2 regions of the Paenibacillus sp. JJ1683 genome follow, and region 1 is predicted to be linked to the other one. Evidence: riboswitches for the same ligand, from Rfam matches in the RefSeq annotation. Region 1 holds a riboswitch; the other holds the start of a gene.
What was found. Region 1 has a riboswitch for cyclic di-AMP ahead of ACUC6J_RS06510 (hypothetical protein). Riboswitches for the same ligand answer to the same signal wherever they lie in the genome.
Positions count from the first base shown of each region.

Region 2: linked by a shared signal. The riboswitch ahead of ACUC6J_RS13175 (3D domain-containing protein) and the one ahead of ACUC6J_RS06510 (hypothetical protein) in region 1 are both predicted to bind cyclic di-AMP.

Region 1 covers NZ_CM129820.1:1,526,008-1,534,064, forward strand. The annotation lists tRNA gene ACUC6J_RS06460 (tRNA-Glu) at 1-66, shown strand, start outside; tRNA gene ACUC6J_RS06465 (tRNA-Lys) at 153-228, shown strand; tRNA gene ACUC6J_RS06470 (tRNA-Leu) at 244-326, shown strand; gene ACUC6J_RS06475 (MarR family winged helix-turn-helix transcriptional regulator) at 492-947, shown strand; gene ACUC6J_RS06480 (helix-turn-helix domain-containing protein) at 1,134-1,508, shown strand; gene ACUC6J_RS06485 (helix-turn-helix domain-containing protein) at 1,596-1,979, shown strand; gene ACUC6J_RS06490 (Rha family transcriptional regulator) at 2,096-2,317, opposite strand; gene ACUC6J_RS06495 (urease accessory protein UreF) at 2,608-3,345, opposite strand; tRNA gene ACUC6J_RS06500 (tRNA-Leu) at 3,608-3,690, shown strand; gene ACUC6J_RS06505 (glutathione peroxidase) at 3,840-4,325, opposite strand; cyclic di-AMP (ydaO/yuaA leader) riboswitch at 4,789-4,960, shown strand; gene ACUC6J_RS06510 (hypothetical protein) at 5,074-5,469, shown strand; gene kdpF (K(+)-transporting ATPase subunit F) at 5,653-5,730, shown strand; gene kdpA (potassium-transporting ATPase subunit KdpA) at 5,876-7,552, shown strand; gene kdpB (potassium-transporting ATPase subunit KdpB) at 7,605-8,057, shown strand, end outside.
Region 2 covers NZ_CM129820.1:3,101,898-3,109,954, reverse strand. The annotation lists gene ACUC6J_RS13185 (ABC transporter substrate-binding protein/permease) at 1-169, shown strand, start outside; gene ACUC6J_RS13180 (amino acid ABC transporter ATP-binding protein) at 156-878, shown strand; cyclic di-AMP (ydaO/yuaA leader) riboswitch at 1,122-1,291, shown strand; gene ACUC6J_RS13175 (3D domain-containing protein) at 1,298-1,966, shown strand; gene ACUC6J_RS13170 (polysaccharide deacetylase family protein) at 2,166-2,972, opposite strand; gene ACUC6J_RS13165 (NADH:flavin oxidoreductase/NADH oxidase) at 3,276-4,298, shown strand; gene ACUC6J_RS13160 (PspA/IM30 family protein) at 4,385-5,053, shown strand; gene ACUC6J_RS13155 (DUF350 domain-containing protein) at 5,183-5,590, shown strand; gene ACUC6J_RS13150 (DUF4178 domain-containing protein) at 5,615-6,121, shown strand; gene ACUC6J_RS13145 (DUF4247 domain-containing protein) at 6,135-6,890, shown strand; gene ACUC6J_RS13140 (helix-turn-helix transcriptional regulator) at 7,024-7,257, opposite strand; gene ACUC6J_RS13135 (hypothetical protein) at 7,524-8,057, shown strand, end outside.

The sequences.
Region 1 (8,057 bases):
TTGGTCAAGGGGTTAAGACACCTCCCTTTCACGGAGGTAACAGGGGTTCGAATCCCCTACGGGTCATTGTTGTCTTTACAGACTACATGTTGCATGCTTAAGGGGAATTCCTGAGGTCTGATCTAATGGCGGACAGCTAGGATGAACAGCATGAGCCATTAGCTCAGTTGGTAGAGCACCTGACTTTTAATCAGGGTGTCGAAGGTTCGAGTCCTTCATGGCTCACCATTTATATTTTGTTATGCGGTCGTGGTGGAATGGCAGACACGCTATCTTGAGGGGGTAGTGAGCGTACGCTCGTGGAGGTTCGAGTCCTCTCGACCGCATCAATGGAATAAACGGAAAAGTCTCTCGCGTTAGAGGCTTTTTTTATTTGTGCATGGATGCAATTAAACAATGATTATGATGAAATAATGATTCCATAGTATAATATAACGCCATAATGTTATAGAATAATAAATATATAAACTTATGAAGTGACGGTGAAAAATATGGACACTCAACTGTTAGGAAATATATCAGAAAATATTTTGGGCTTGTTTCCGATTGTGAAGAAGAAATTTTTCACCTACGGTCCGCTTGATTTTCCGTTGCATTTGTCGCCTAATAACTTTCAGGTACTCTTGCTTCTGCGTGAAGTGCGTTCGTCTACGGTATCCGATTTGTCCAAACAACTAAATGTCTCTCGTCCAAACATGACTCCTCTTCTGGATAAGCTGGTGGAGCATGGGTTGGCTGACCGCCAATCGTGCGACTCGGATCGTAGAGTCGTGAACGTAGCCATTACAGAAGAAGGCGACGCTTTTTGTGAACAGGTGTTTCATACCTTCTCTAATAAAATTCAAGAGAGACTGGTGTATCTGCCGGAAGAAGATTTATTGCACTTAAGTGAAACGTTGAACGAATTGAAGCGGATTTTACTTAAAATCGACAACTCTGCTACGTGATTGGCGAAAGTGAACTGACTTAAAGACCGCCCTTTCTTCGGAAAACAGGCGGTTTTTGTTGCATATTGTGGTATAATGAAAACCAACATACATAATTCGGTAATTTTAGCACACGTGATCTTTGAAAAGGGAACAAGGGACATGATATCGTTATTTGGAGAGCCTGCTAGGGAGGAAGGAACTTCTATGCAATCTATTTACCAACGCATTGAGGAGCTCATTAAGGAACGAGGTATGACGAAAAAGGCGTTTTGCCAGCAGTTGGGCATTAGTACAGGGAACTTTGGAGATTGGAAAAGAGGAAAAACGACACCAGGCACGAATAAACTCATAGAAATCGCTTCTTTTTTTGACGCTAGTCTGGATTGGATTATGCTGGGTCGAGACGTGCAGAGTAAGGTGCTGAAGGAGTCGCAGGACCCTTATTTTTTTGGAGCTTCAGGGCAACTGAATTGCCAGGGGGGATCGCTAAGTGAGGCGGAAAGAGATTTTATACTTGAGTATATTGAATTTACCCGCTTTCGTAAAGAGAAAAACCAGCCCAATTCAACTACTGATTAATGTTTGCTGTGGGATTTGATAAGGACATTCTAATGTGTACAATTGAAAATTAATTAGAAAAAGCTACAGTGTCGGAGGGGAAACGTTGTGGGAGATCAAACTATTTATCAGCGGATTGAAGCTTTAATTAAGGATCGAGGAATGACCAAGAAGGCATTTTGTGAAAAGCTTAAAATTAGCTCAGGGAATCTCGGTGATTGGAGAAGGGGAAAAACAACGCCAGGTACCGCCCATTTGATTCAGATTTCGGACTTTTTTAATGTATCGCTCGACTGGTTGATGAAAGGGATTAAGCCAGGGGAAGGCGTGCTTCAGGAGCAGAAGGCTGCTTATTTTTTTGGGGTGATGGGGCCACTGAATTGCCAGGCTGAAGATCTTGAGACAGAAGAACAGAACTTTATTTTAGAATACGTTGAATTTGCGAAGTACCGTAAGCAAAAAAGAGAGAAGGACAAAACAAAACTTGAATAATCTATGGCTAAACGCCTGGGTGATAACCCGTAAAACGAACTGAGGGTTCGGTTTACGGGTTTATTTGGTTTCCTGATAATATGGCGACGCATTGGTTGCTGAAATGCTTGTTCGGTTTAGTGTGGTGTCGCCTCCTTATAATCGTTATCGTCGATATTCAGAATTGCAGCAACTTGTTTTCTGTACCTTTGTGCTTTGCGGGTGCCGTGAATCAGATTGGACAAGCGTGAAGGCGGAATATTATGTGTCTCGCAAAATGTTTTCTGATCCAGCCGAAGCTCGACAAGCCTTTGTTTGATGGCCCACCCGAAGGAGGTGACAGGCATTTTGTTGTTCAAGAGAAATCGCCCCTTACGGATTCTTACGGAATAATTGGTGTGATATAATAATCATCAGTAAACATGTTAGAATTAACCATCTAAAACTATGATACACTTTTATACGTGTTTATACAATCTTAAATACGGTATTTTGTTAAAATAATTACTTAATTAAGTGCAAAAAGTGAAAATAATCCGATTGTAGTCTGTTAGTGGTGTGAATTTGGGATACATGAATAAAAATACTCTGCCGCTTGAGAAAAGGGCAGAGTATTTTTATTGTGACTGCTAGATTGGTAAACGACGCATCAGAGGGATGCTGGGAGGCGTTTAAATAGGACGGAGGAGGAAAAGGGTCTGGATGCATTCAATTGGCTGCTATGGCTCATATAGGGTGGCTGAGTGATGTAGGAGCTGGTCCGATGGCTGTGGAAAAGATGGCGCTGATATGAGCTTGGCGTAGGTTTGTTAATCTTCTTCCAGGTGGTAAGCAACTCGCTGGTCATATGATCGATAAGAGGATTTTTTTCCTCATAAGGAGGATTGAGCAGTCTGAAGGCATCTTCGATACAGAAGGATACCGCTGTGGCAAAATAGCCGTGAATGGTCTGTTCTATATCGCTTCCGAGGAGGGAGTTAATCCAAGTGTGGACAGTAGCGAGTGTGCCAATTGCATTGTATTGAGTGAGTGTGTCTTCCAGTTGGTCAAATGCGAGCCAAGGATAAAGAGCCTTGGTGAGCTTGAGCAGTCGCTGGCCAGAAAGTCGCGACTCTTTTACATGCTGCGAGGAAGGATGTTGGGTGTGCAACATTTTATCAATAAGGGCGATCCGCCAACCGTCATTCTGCTGGATGGCTGCATACAGACTTTTAATGGCCATGCCGTCAAGGGTTGTGATTTGAGGATACCAATCGTCTCGCATGTAATGTTTCAGATCCTGAAGACTGTTCAGGTGTCCGGCGCGGAAACGCTCCTCCAATCCGTAGAAACGGGTGAAACCACCAATAGGTAAGGAAGGGTCCAACAATAATGCGTAGTTTAGCAACCGGTTACCTTTATGCAGGACGGTTCGCCTCCTTGAAGTGAATATTTGTGTGATGTTATTTGACTTGAATATTGATTTGTAATAAGAAATCGAACATTTATGTAATATATTTTTACACTTACAGCTCTATTGTGTCAAATTAAATAATTTTATTGCTTATATATGTTATATAAAGTTACATTAAAAATAATTATAATATTCTTGTTTACAAATTGTTGCTGAGAGAGTATAATAAATCTGTTGCCTCAATACATTATGACATGCGGTCGTGGTGGAATGGCAGACACGCTATCTTGAGGGGGTAGTGGGCGTACGCCCGTGGAGGTTCGAGTCCTCTCGACCGCATTATATGCAATACCCAGTTGAAAAAGCATCCTGACACGTTTTACGTGAAGGGATGCTTTTTTTGTTAAATACTTTTCGTCATATCCTCCCGTCACAGAAGCGGTCGTATGGACAACGGACCGCTCGTTAACTGTAATGCATAAAGATTGTCAGTTTTTCTGCAAAAGCTTCTTAATATCTCCTACAAGCTTGTCTGGAGTGGTTTGCGGCGCATAACGCTTAAATACGTTACCTTCTCGTGTAATTAAGAATTTAGTAAAATTCCATTTGATCGCTTTGGAGCCTAATACGCCTGGAGCAGTGTGGGTCAGGTAGCGAAATAGAGGATGTGCCTGATCACCGTTAACATCTGTCTTGGCGAACATGGGAAAAGTCACTCCGTAATTGAGTTGGCAAAACTCGGAGATCTCCTCGCTGGAACCCGGCTCTTGTTTGGCGAACTGGTTGCTGGGAAATCCCAAAATTTCGAGCCCCTGTTCATGATACTGGTCATATAGCTCTTGTAGCGCCTTGTACTGGGGGGTTAACCCACATTTGCTGGCAGTATTCACGATAAGAAGAACTTTCCCTTCGTATGTGGATAACGGAATTTGTGCCCCTTGTAGGGTCTGTGCATCATATTTATATACACTCATGATATCCCTCCTAATTCAATATTCTACAATTAAATTGTGAACAATTCAACAAGGGGTTGCAAGTCCAGAAGAGTCTACAGACATTGTGCATTGTAAAATCGTCTTTTGTTCAAAACGGTAAATCACACTTCAAATGGAGCAAATTGAGGTGTTTCTTCTTATAAAAGAGGGTTCATTCGATAATTATCTAGTACATATAGCGCATTTTCTTTCTTTTTTATAAATAAAGGGCAACCGTACCATACCCTACGCCAATATTGACATGCCTTTCATTTTCAAAAAGAGGTGAAATACAGAGTTTTAGAGAGATACGAGAAGCATAGGTTGGTTGTAAGCGTTATCCTTAATCTTCTATGCTCTAAAGGGTGATTTATAGCCTTGCCGTTGAGCTTTACAGTCTTCCTTGCACGGGTGTATGATTCAAGACGTAATTTCAAATTAACAACAATGAAGCAACAACGAATTGTCTAAAGCGCTGAATTTTGCAGTTGCAAAAGCGGGGGAACCAACGAGTATATACGGCTCTGCAAGCCGTGTGTCTCATGGGGTGAATTTTCCGGCCAAGTGCCGTAAATAGGGCGACTCTCACGTCCGAATCCGACAGCTAACCTCGTAAGCGTACAGGGAGAGGCAACAAACCGCCGTGTGCAGCCATGGTTTATTTTATCATGGAATGTATGAAGCCGGAGGAAGCCTTTTTCCTTCGGCTTCTTTTTGTTGTCTTTTTATACCGGGAGAGGAGCTACTGATGGAAGGTCGGTTAATTATTGTCACTGCACCGAATGAAGCGGGCAGAAGTTTTGTGAAATTGCTTATGTTCAAAAAATTGGCGTTTGCAGTTCTCACAAATAGCACCCAGGAGGAACGACAGCTCAAAAAAATGGGTGTGGAGCACATTGTGCGCATCAATACGATGCAAGCGGGAAAATGGAATTTTCCTAAAAAAGAAATTGGTAGTGTGTATTTGTTCGAAAACAGCTTGAATCTAACTTGCCGTTTCCTGCAAATATGTCGGCCACTAACATCAGAATTGATCTATGTTATTACGCACGGCTGTAATCCACAAGGAATTTATCGGGGATTGGGAGCGGACCATGTGATCTACACATTGAACGGAGAGGTGGGTTTCCTGCTGAACGGATAAGCACTTATAACATAGCTGGTTTATGATTTTATGATGGAATCAAAAGGGCAATCTGAAAAGCGATACGGAGGGTATGAACATGATGGATTTATACATGCTGCTCGTAATGGCTGTGAGTTATGGAGTGATACTGCTGTTTGTACGCTGGTGTGATGCGCAGACCTCAAAAGGAGGGCGAAGAGGATGATCGTTGTGCTAGGACTTACGGCTATTGTGTTCGTGTATTTAATCTACGCACTCCTGAATCCTGAAAAATTCTAGTCAACTATAGGATCGAGCAGGCGGGAACAGCAGATCAAGAATGCAGCATCAGAGATGCAGATTTTCGCAAACGTGTGCACTCAATGGATGGTCTGAATCAGGTCTGTTGTTCCAAATGCAGGAGCCTTTTAAGGAGGAATAGAGGATGGAGCTACTGCAAATTGGGATTGTGATCATCATATTGTTGCTCTTGGTAAAGCCGATGGGCACCTATATGTATCACGTATTCTCGAATGAACCGAATCGGACGGATCGGATTTTTGGTGGAACGGAAAAGCTGATTTATAAGGCTGTAGGCTTGAAGAAACAGGACAGCATGCATTGGACCACGTACGCTATGAGTTTCATTGCAACCAATGTGGTGCTTGTGGGGATCAGCTACCTGCTATTGCGCTTGCAGGCTATACTTCCGGGCAATCCGGTTGGGAACAGTAATATGGAAGCATCATTGGCATTTAATACAGTAATCAGCTTTATGACCAATACGAATCTCCAACATTACAGCGGAGAAAGCGGGCTTACGTATCTGACGCAGATGGCGTTCGTCACGATGATGATGTTTACTTCGGCTGCTTCGGGGTTTTCGGTTGCTGCGGCTTTTATGAGGGGATTGACGCGGCGCGGTGAAGGGCTGGGTAATTTTTTTCAAGATTTTATTAAAGCCAACATACGGATTTTCCTGCCGCTTGCCTTTGTACTTACGCTGGTGCTGGTGGGATTAAAAGTACCACAGACGCTACAACCCACGGCGGATATTACGACTTTAAGTGGTACACAGCAGCAGATTGCTATGGGACCCATTGCCTCATTGGAATCCATCAAGCATTTGGGCACGAACGGGGGCGGTTTTGCGGGAGCTAATTCTGCACATCCTTTTGAAAATCCAAATCCTTGGACGAACGTACTGGAAATTTTGGCAATGTGGGTAATGCCGGCTTCGCTGCCGTATACATTTGGATTGTTTGCCCGTAATCGCAAGCAGGGCTGGATTATTTTCAGCTCGATGATGGTCTTGTTCCTTATTTTTCTATCCATAACGTATGTGTCGGAGAAAACAGGTAATCCGTTAATCCAGGCACTGGGTATGGATGCATCTCAGGGAAGCATGGAAGGGAAAGAAGTTCGTTTCGGTATTGGCCAATCGGCATTATTCACTGCGGTCACAACGGCGGCAACGACAGGTTCGGTCAATAATATGCATGATACATTGACCCCGCTAGGTGGTATGGCTGCTTTGGGAGAAATGATGCTAAACGTCATTTTTGGCGGCAAGGGCGTCGGGCTGATGAATATGCTGATGTATGCGATTCTGGGAGTGTTTATATGCGGACTGATGGTCGGAAGAACCCCGGAATTTATGGGTAGGAAAATTGAAGGCAAGGAAATGAAACTGATTGCAATTGCTATTTTGGTACATCCGTTTCTTATTCTTGCTCCCACTGCGCTTGCGTTTATGAGTCATTGGGGATATGATGCGGTCTCTAACCCCGGATATCACGGGTTGACTCAGGTGCTCTATGAATATGCATCATCTGCGGCAAATAACGGCTCGGGATTTGAAGGTCTTTCGGATAACAACGTGTTTTGGAACGTTACAACAGGAGCGGTTATGTTCTTTGGACGATATGTATCCATGATTGCATTGCTGGCTGTGGCGGCTTCGTTGAATGCCAAAGCGCCGACCCCGGTGACGATGGGTACACTGCGCACGGACAACAAGCTGTTTGGAGCCATCCTAATCGGAGTGGTCCTGTTGATTGGTGCGTTAACCTTTTTGCCGGTGATCGTACTGGGTCCTGTAGCTGAATTTTTGACCATGTGATGAAGAATGAGCATAGAAGGAAAATGAGAATGGATGAACGGGGTGCTTGATCATGAAGGAACAACGCAAACGCATGCTGGATAGAAGCATCTTGAAGCAGGCGGTCAAGGATAGCTTTATCAAATTAAATCCGATGATCATGATGAAAAATCCTGTCATGTTCGTCGTGGAGATCGGCACATTGGTCGTACTGCTCATGCTGCTGCTTCCCGGTTATTTTGGAACCGGCAAGGAAATGGGCTTTAACTTGGCTGTATTTATTATTTTGTTGTTCACGCTGCTTTTTGCTAACTTTGCTGAAGCGCTCGCGGAGGGACGGGGGAAAGCACAAGCAGCTTCCTTGAAAAAATCCAAGCAGGACTCACAAGCTAATAAGCTCGTTGGGAATGAGATTCAGGTGGTCAGCTCAACAGCATTGCGTAAAGGTGACCTGGTAATCGTCTCTCAGGGCGAAATGATTCCAAGCGATGGTGAGGTTATTGAAGGCCTGGCCTCGGTGGATGAA
Region 2 (8,057 bases), 1.6 Mb from region 1:
CATTGGGATGGTGGACATTATGTATCAAGCCCAGGTCATTAAGAATATTACCTACGAAGGCTTAAGTCCGTTCGTAATCGCAGCCGCTATTTATTTTGTAATGACATTCAGCTTATCTAAGCTGTTGGGTTTATGGGAAAGGAAGTTGAGAGCCAGTGATCACCGTTAAACAACTGCGTAAATCATTCGGTAAGAATGAAATTTTAAAAGGCATTGATATAGATATCGCCAAAGGTGAAGTAGTCGTCATTATCGGCCCGAGTGGTTCGGGGAAAAGTACGTTTTTGCGTTGTATGAATCTGTTGGAACAGCCAACAGAAGGGGAAATCTTGTTTGAGGGTGAGCCGATTACGGCCCGTGGTCATAATATTAATGCGACTCGGGAGAAGATGGGGATGGTTTTCCAGCATTTTAATCTGTTTCCACATAAAACAATACTGCAGAATCTGACGCTTGCACCAACGCAGGTGAAGAAGCAATCGGGGAAAGAAGCGGAGAAAATTGCGTTGGAACTCCTGCGGACCGTGGGTCTTGAGGATAAAAAGAATACCTACCCGAACCAGTTATCTGGCGGTCAAAAGCAACGTATAGCGATAGCACGCGCTCTGGCCATGCAGCCGCACGTAATGCTGTTTGATGAACCTACCTCTGCCCTGGACCCTGAAATGGTTGGAGAGGTTCTGGATGTGATGAAGAAGCTCGCTGAAGGCGGCATGACGATGGTGATCGTGACGCATGAAATGGGCTTTGCTCGTGAGGTAGGAGACCGAATCATCTTTATGGACAACGGTCAAATTATAGAGCAAGGTACGCCGGAGCAAGTTTTCGGAACTCCAAGCCATGATCGTACCCGTGATTTTCTGGCTAAAGTGCTGTAAGAAAATGCTTTTATGAATTATTGACAAAGCCCTCTCGTGATGATATTTCACGGAGGGCTTTTCTCCTTTTGTCACCATATCTCCATATTTTCGTAACAAAAAACCGATTTTTGATGACAAAATTGTAATGGATATAGTATGATGTTCAAGGTTCCCAACATTTTCATGCAGATAAGGTTACAAAATTGTGATATTATGCAGTAAGCCAAAACTTACCGGGGCAGCAGCAATGATAACAATTACTCAGGTGCTGGGCTCAAACCATGGGAAGTGCGGGGGACGTAACAACGGCAATTATTCCAATGCGTCATATAGATGTTGTGGAATATGCCTAGGGGTGAATTGCACAAGCATAGGGCTTCTCCTGAGTCCGAATCCGACAGCTAACTTCGCAGGCATAACAGAGGAGGTACATATCTTTGAAACACTTAAAACATATTGGAAAAACCATGAAATTTGCGGTGCTTGCCGCAGCGATTGCAGGATTGGCACAGACAGCTGGAGTAGCAAATGCTGCTTCGCTTCATACTGCCAAAGAAGGCGATACTTTCTTTTTGCTTGCTCAACGTTATGGGGTATCGGTAGATGACTTGACGAAGGCTAACCCGGATATTGCGTCCAACAACATATATGCAGGTCTACAAATTAAAGTGCCAGACGAAAAAAGTGTGAAGGCGGCTTCGGATTCGAAACCACAGCTTCTTACGGAGAAAGCACCAGCGAATGAGAGGCCAACAATTGAAGCATGGGGCAAAACATTCAATTACAGTAAAGTTGTTGATGTTAAAGCAACAGCATATTCAGCCGCAGCTGATGAAAATGGCAAATGGGGTGCAGTCGATTACTACGGTAATCCGCTTAAACTGGGTACAATTGCAGTAGACCCGAAAGTCATTCCTATGGGGACAAAGGTGCTAGTTACAGGCTATTCCCATCCCGGCTTGCCAGACCATTCTTTTGTAGCCGTTGCCCGTGATCAGGGCAGCGCTATTACCGGAAAGCGGATTGATATCTTTATCCCTGGCAACAAATCATTCGTGAACGACTTCGGCTTCCAAAATGTGAAACTGTACGTTATTGATAAATAGCATTGTGCATATATTTGATTTCATTAAACATAATATATATTATGTAAACTTAATATTATAGCACACAACATATAACTGGGACGACTTCTTATCAGTACGGTCGTTTATCGCTAAAAAAGGCTGTCTTACAAGCAGAAGCACTCTGCTCGTCAAGGCAGCCTTTTTACGTTGTTGGTATATACGAGGCTTAGACATACTGTTATTTTCGTTCCGATGTGTGAAGTAGCCGGGGGACTGTGACAAACTTGTAGCCCTTAGCTTTTAAAGAGTGGATTAGACCCGGCAAAGCTTGGACAGTACCTTGCAAGTTGGAACTTTGACCTCCACCTGCATGCATTAAAATAATGGAGCCAGGTCTGGTAGCCGGGATCACGTTACGCTGAATCTGTGTTTTGCTTAATCCCTTCCAGTCTAGAGAGTCCACATTCCAATTGACGATCATGTACCCATGACGACGCGCCCACTGAATTTGAGGCTCCGTGATTTCACCATAGGGTGGTCGTATTAATCTGGGCCGAAAACCTGCGCTGGCTTCTAAAATGCGTTCTGTTTTTGTAATCTGGTGGCGAAAGCGTTCTGGTGTGGCCTTCCTGAAATCCGGATGAGTATAGGAATGGTTTCCTATAGCATGACCCTCGCGGATGATGCGGCGTATGATCCCCGGATGCTTTTCCGCACGATGGCCGACGATAAAAAACGTAGCTTTAATACCGTTTGCGTGTAATACGTCCAAAACCTGCGGCGTATACCTTGAATCGGGCACATCATCAAAGGTTAAGGCAATTTGGCGGGTGTGCGGGCCGCACATTTTAAAAATGTCCGCATGCTTTTTTCGTAGCATCGCTAATGTTGGAGTAGCTCGATCTTTACTTTGATATACCGAAGTAGCGACAGTAGCTTCCTTGGGATGGGGCGTTCCGATGTTGGGAGGCGTGTCAGCGTGAACGGGAAAACTTGAAAATGCTAGTAACAGTGCTAAACATGGCAACACTCCCCTGTACCGCATTTGTATTCCCCCTTTCCGTGCAGTGGTACCTAGTGGTGCTCTCAGCTATTATGTACCTGTCCTATTAAAATTATGCTGGTGATTGAGTGAAGTCCTACACGACTGAAGAGAAGCACATCATGAAGCGGATATCCGTGAAGATGACGAAGTAAACGGACATATTCTCTTAAACATGACCGAAAACTGGAGCATTTTCGTAAGTTTTAGCCTTACAAAGGATTCGGTATACCGTGACAGCTGGTGTATAATGGGGATGCTATTCATAATGCTACAGACTTGGAATTGAGGGAAGGATGGATAAAAGTGACCGACTTGTTTACTCCTTATCAATTAAAGGGGCTTTCTTTAAGAAATCGGATTGTCATGCCCCCAATGTGCCAATACAGCGTGGAGGCCAAGGACGGCAAACCGACGGATTGGCATTATGTCCATTATGTGAGTCGCGCGGTAGGAGGGACTGGACTCATAATTGTGGAAATGACAGCGGTTCATCCGGATGGGCGCATTACGGATCGTGATTTGGGCATTTGGAGTGATGAACATATTCCTGCATATCGTAAAATGGTAGAGGAAGTCCACAAGTATGGTGCCAAAATTGCCATTCAATTAGGCCATGCCGGACGCAAGGCTGAAGATGCTGAGCCACCTGTAGGCCCGTCTTCGATCCCCTTTAGTGAACGATTTAAAGAGCCGCACGCTTTAACGCGAGCAGAAGTCAAGGAACTGGTTCAAGCCTACAAAGAGGGGGCGCGCCGGGCGGTAGAAGCTGGTTTTGACACGGTAGAGATTCATGGCGCTCACGGCTATCTAATCCATCAATTCCATTCTCCTTTAACCAATACCCGAGAAGATGAGTATGGGCAGGATTTATCACTGTTTGGTGTTGAGGTGATACGTGCTGTTAAAGAGGTACTTCCTGCTGATATGCCTGTGCTAATGCGGATATCTGCCAAAGAATATGTCCAAGACGGATATGATGTTGAATACATAGCAGCCATAGGGGAACGATATCGTGATGCGGGTGTAGACATTTTCCATATTTCTTCTGGTGGTGAGGGTCCGATTGGTTCCAGCGGAGGTCCGTCTGCGCGTGCTGGTTATCAGGTGGATTTGGCTCATACCATCCGTGAGAAACTGAATGTGCCTGTCATTGCTGTCGGCTTATTGGATGATTATGAGGATGCCCGCCGAGTCGTTCAGCACAATGAAGCTGATCTGGTAGCCATAGGGCGTGCCATGCTGCGTGATCCCTATTGGGCGCTGCATGCATCACGGGCGCTAAAAGTACAGGCGGATATTCCAGAGCCTTATCTACGCGGTTTTTAGATATTTCTGAAACCTCTTTGCAAAGCTTGCGTAAACATGTGTACAGAGCTTAAAATTTAAGCATTCAATTCTAGGAGGAACTTCACATGTCTATTTTCAAACGATTAAGAGATCTTACGATGTCTAACATTAACGCCATTATCGACAAGGCAGAAGATCCAGTTAAAATGACGGATCAATACATTCGTGATATGCAAGAGGATCTGGAAGACGCAGAGAAAGCGGTAGCCGCTCAAATTGCTATTGAAAAGAGATTTAAACAGCAATACGAAGAACAGGCAGCTTTGGTGAAAAAACGCGAAGAACAGGCTCATACGGCTGCAAAAGCACAAAATGTGGATCTTGCTCGTCGTGCGCTGGAAGAAAAGAAATCTGCCGAACAAAAAATGAACGAGTTCCAAGCTGGTTATGAGCAAAACAAAGCTGCAGCTGACAACCTGCGTGGTAAGCTGGATGAAATGCGCAGACAGCTGACTGAAATGAAAAACAAGCGCGAGACACTGGTTGCCCGTTATAATGCAGCTAAAGCGCAAACCGAAATTAACAAAGCGATGAATGGTTTTAGCTCGGATACGGCAACTGCTGGATTAAAGCGTATGGAGGAAAAAATGCTGCAAGCAGAAGCACGTGCTGAAGCGAGCAACGAAATGGCTTCCAAGGAAAAATCGCTGGATGAAGAGTTCAAAGAGCTGGATAAGAAAAGTGCTGTGGACGACGAACTTGCTGCTTTGCTGAAACAATACGAAAACAAATAAGAACTTTTAAGCATTGCCGCTAGTGTGGTGGCTCAGTAGGCGAAGGAGAAACGTTATCTCCTTCGCTTTTCCCTGCCTGGGGGCGTAAATCAATATATGTAGTCAAGAAGATGTGGAGGATGGTAGCAAATGCATTTTTTAGAAACGATGAAAGCGATGCTGGTATGGACGGGCGCAGGTGCTATTTTGCTGTTCGTATTAATGTATGTCGATTCTTTATTTACAAAGTATAAGGATTTTGCCGAAGTAAAAGCCGGAAATATGGCTGTAACAGTCCGGATGATTATGAAGCTGATTGCACAAGGATACATTTTATCGGGTTCAATTGCTACAGCTAATAATTTGCTCGAAGCGCTTGTGTATTCTGTGATTGCCTTTATCATCTTGCTTGTTTTGGAAGTGATTGTGCGTCTGCTGTTGCGGTACTGGGCACAGTTTGATCTGGACAAAGGTACCCAAGAAGGTAAAATTGGTTTCGGTCTGTTTTCAGGAGCGCTGCATTTGGTGGGTGCCTTGATCATTACAGCATGCTTCTAGGCAAAGTAAGGAGGAAATATGACCATGAGTGTATGGAAACGAATTTCAAATCTATTTGCCAAGCCTGAACCGCCGAAAGCGGAAAAAAGCATGCTTCACTTAAATCCTGGGGATATTTGTGAAGTGTCGCTTGTCACCTATGAAGTGGTAGGTCGTGTACATAATCGTGCCCGGAATGCCGTTGTTTTGACGCTTCAGGATGGTAATCAAGTGAGTTATCTTCATATTGAGGAACGGGAAACACTGCAATTCGGACTATATCAGGCTATCGATGGCAGACTAGACAACCCGGAGGAAGTACCGACCATTTTAGAACTGGATGATACAACGTATCATTTGGAAGAACAGTATTTTGGGCATGTTACCGTTATGGGCCGTGCTCCTTTCCGGCAGGGTGGAGAGCAACATGTTTGGCAGTACCAGTCTGATGATTACCATCTACTGCGGGTAGAGTGGCAGGACGGTCGCTTTATGCTTTATGAAGGAGAAGAAGTGATTACCGGAGACGTCAAGGTTATTCGGGCTAGCTAGGAGAGGGTTACACATGGGCAAACGCACCTGGCAATATGCATTAAAGGTCATTGTGGCGCTGAGCTTGTTCGTATCCGTGCTAAGCGGCTGCGGGGCGCCAAATGTGAAAGATACGTATCCGCTGGAATCCGTTAGTGGTAGCGGAAACTCGACCTCGTACGTATATCGGGCGGCAGGCAAAACGGTTCCCGAAGTAGCGGAGGAATTGAAAGAACAGCGTACACCGGAACAAATATCGCCTCAGAGCAATGAGCGGATGTTTCTGGTATATAGCGATGAATGGTACCATTTGCAGCAAGATCCAGCTAAGAAGGAAGATACACTCATTGAAATCGACAGTAAAAAGTATGTCGAGCAAAATTACAGTTCCAGCTTTCTAAAAGGATACTTAACTGCAACTGTGCTGGATGCTCTGTTCGATTCATTGCGGGGGTCTGGCTCCTATCGAGGTTATTCGAGCAGAGATGTATACCGACCTTCACAAGGGCAATATCGTGCTCCAACAGCACAGGAGAAAAAAGCGATTCCGCCGATAACGGTGGAACGAAAAGGTTCAGTTACCCGTAGAGGGAAAAATTCGGATTCCAGCGTTGGATCAAGCGGAAGTCTATTCGATCGAGGCTCCAGCAGTTCACCGAGCAGAGGCTCGATTTCACGTGACCGAGGCAGCAGCGGTGGTTCCAGCATATTTGATTCACCACGCAAATCTTATAGTAAGCCTAAAACACGCAGCGGCTCAGGTAAAATTAGCCGGCGAAGTCGACGATGATAGGTAATATTTTATTTTCTTCTAAAGTTGTTTGCGGAACTGTGGAACTGTCTTGCACAGTTCCTTTTTTTGTTGTTTAACATTTACTAATGTAAATTGAATGGATGCTCCCTCACTTCGATTTTATTGCCGTCTACTTTGACCTGCGATCAGGGCTTATGTGCTCAATGCCATCTTCTTCAATGATATTGCTTTTTTTGATATGGAAATGACGAGCTATCTTTTCTATAGCACCCATCCGTGGTTCAGAAAGTCCGCTCTCCCAAGCTGAAATTGCTTTATTGGTAACCCCAGCGATCTCAGCAAGCTCTTGTTGAGTCAAATGATATTTTATACGTAATTTTTTAAAATTGTCACTTAAAGCCACAATAATCCCTCCACCCCAAATTAAGTAGATTATAACCTTGATATCGAAAAAAAACCAACATAATACATTGGCAAAAGCAACGTCGCTCACTTGGGGTGACTTTTTTTATTAGCACGAATGGATGTCGAGTTTGAAAAAGAAAGCCAGGGGAAGAAAATTTCATCTTATATTCATACAAAAAATTCCAGTTTACTAGATTATTTCATTGCCACATCTATTAGTAAAATATACAATTACATCAGGCGAAATAGGAGGATGATGTAACTGTGTTATCTGCTTTCTTATATATTATACTTGGTTTTTTCGATGCTTTAGCGGCAGTTACTTTGGTCTTGAAGCTTTATATGCTTCCCGTGTGGGAAAATCGAAGAAAAATAATTTTTTATGCAATGGGCATAGCCTTGTTTTCCTTTCTCATGAGAGAAGTTATAGGCATGCCTAAATTTGATTTTCCGCTTCAGTATTTGTTAATGGTTCTCTTTTTAAGATTTGGTTTAGGGATCAAAACATATCTTGCGGCTTTTTCTGCTGGTTCCGGTCTTACAGCTTACATTAATCTACAGTTATTTGTATATATCTTTGCAAACTTTTTCGGAGTAGCACAACCAGGTGTTATAAGTGATACAGCTGGCTCTTCCATTTACGTTATACAGCTAGCTTCTATTTTTACTGCGTACTTTATTTCTTTTGTCATGGGGAAATACAACTTTGGTTTCTCATTTATCATTCAGCCCCCACATGATTTTTTGAAAGGTGAAAATTACCTATCACCCCTTAATAAAATGTTCATTATAGGCTCC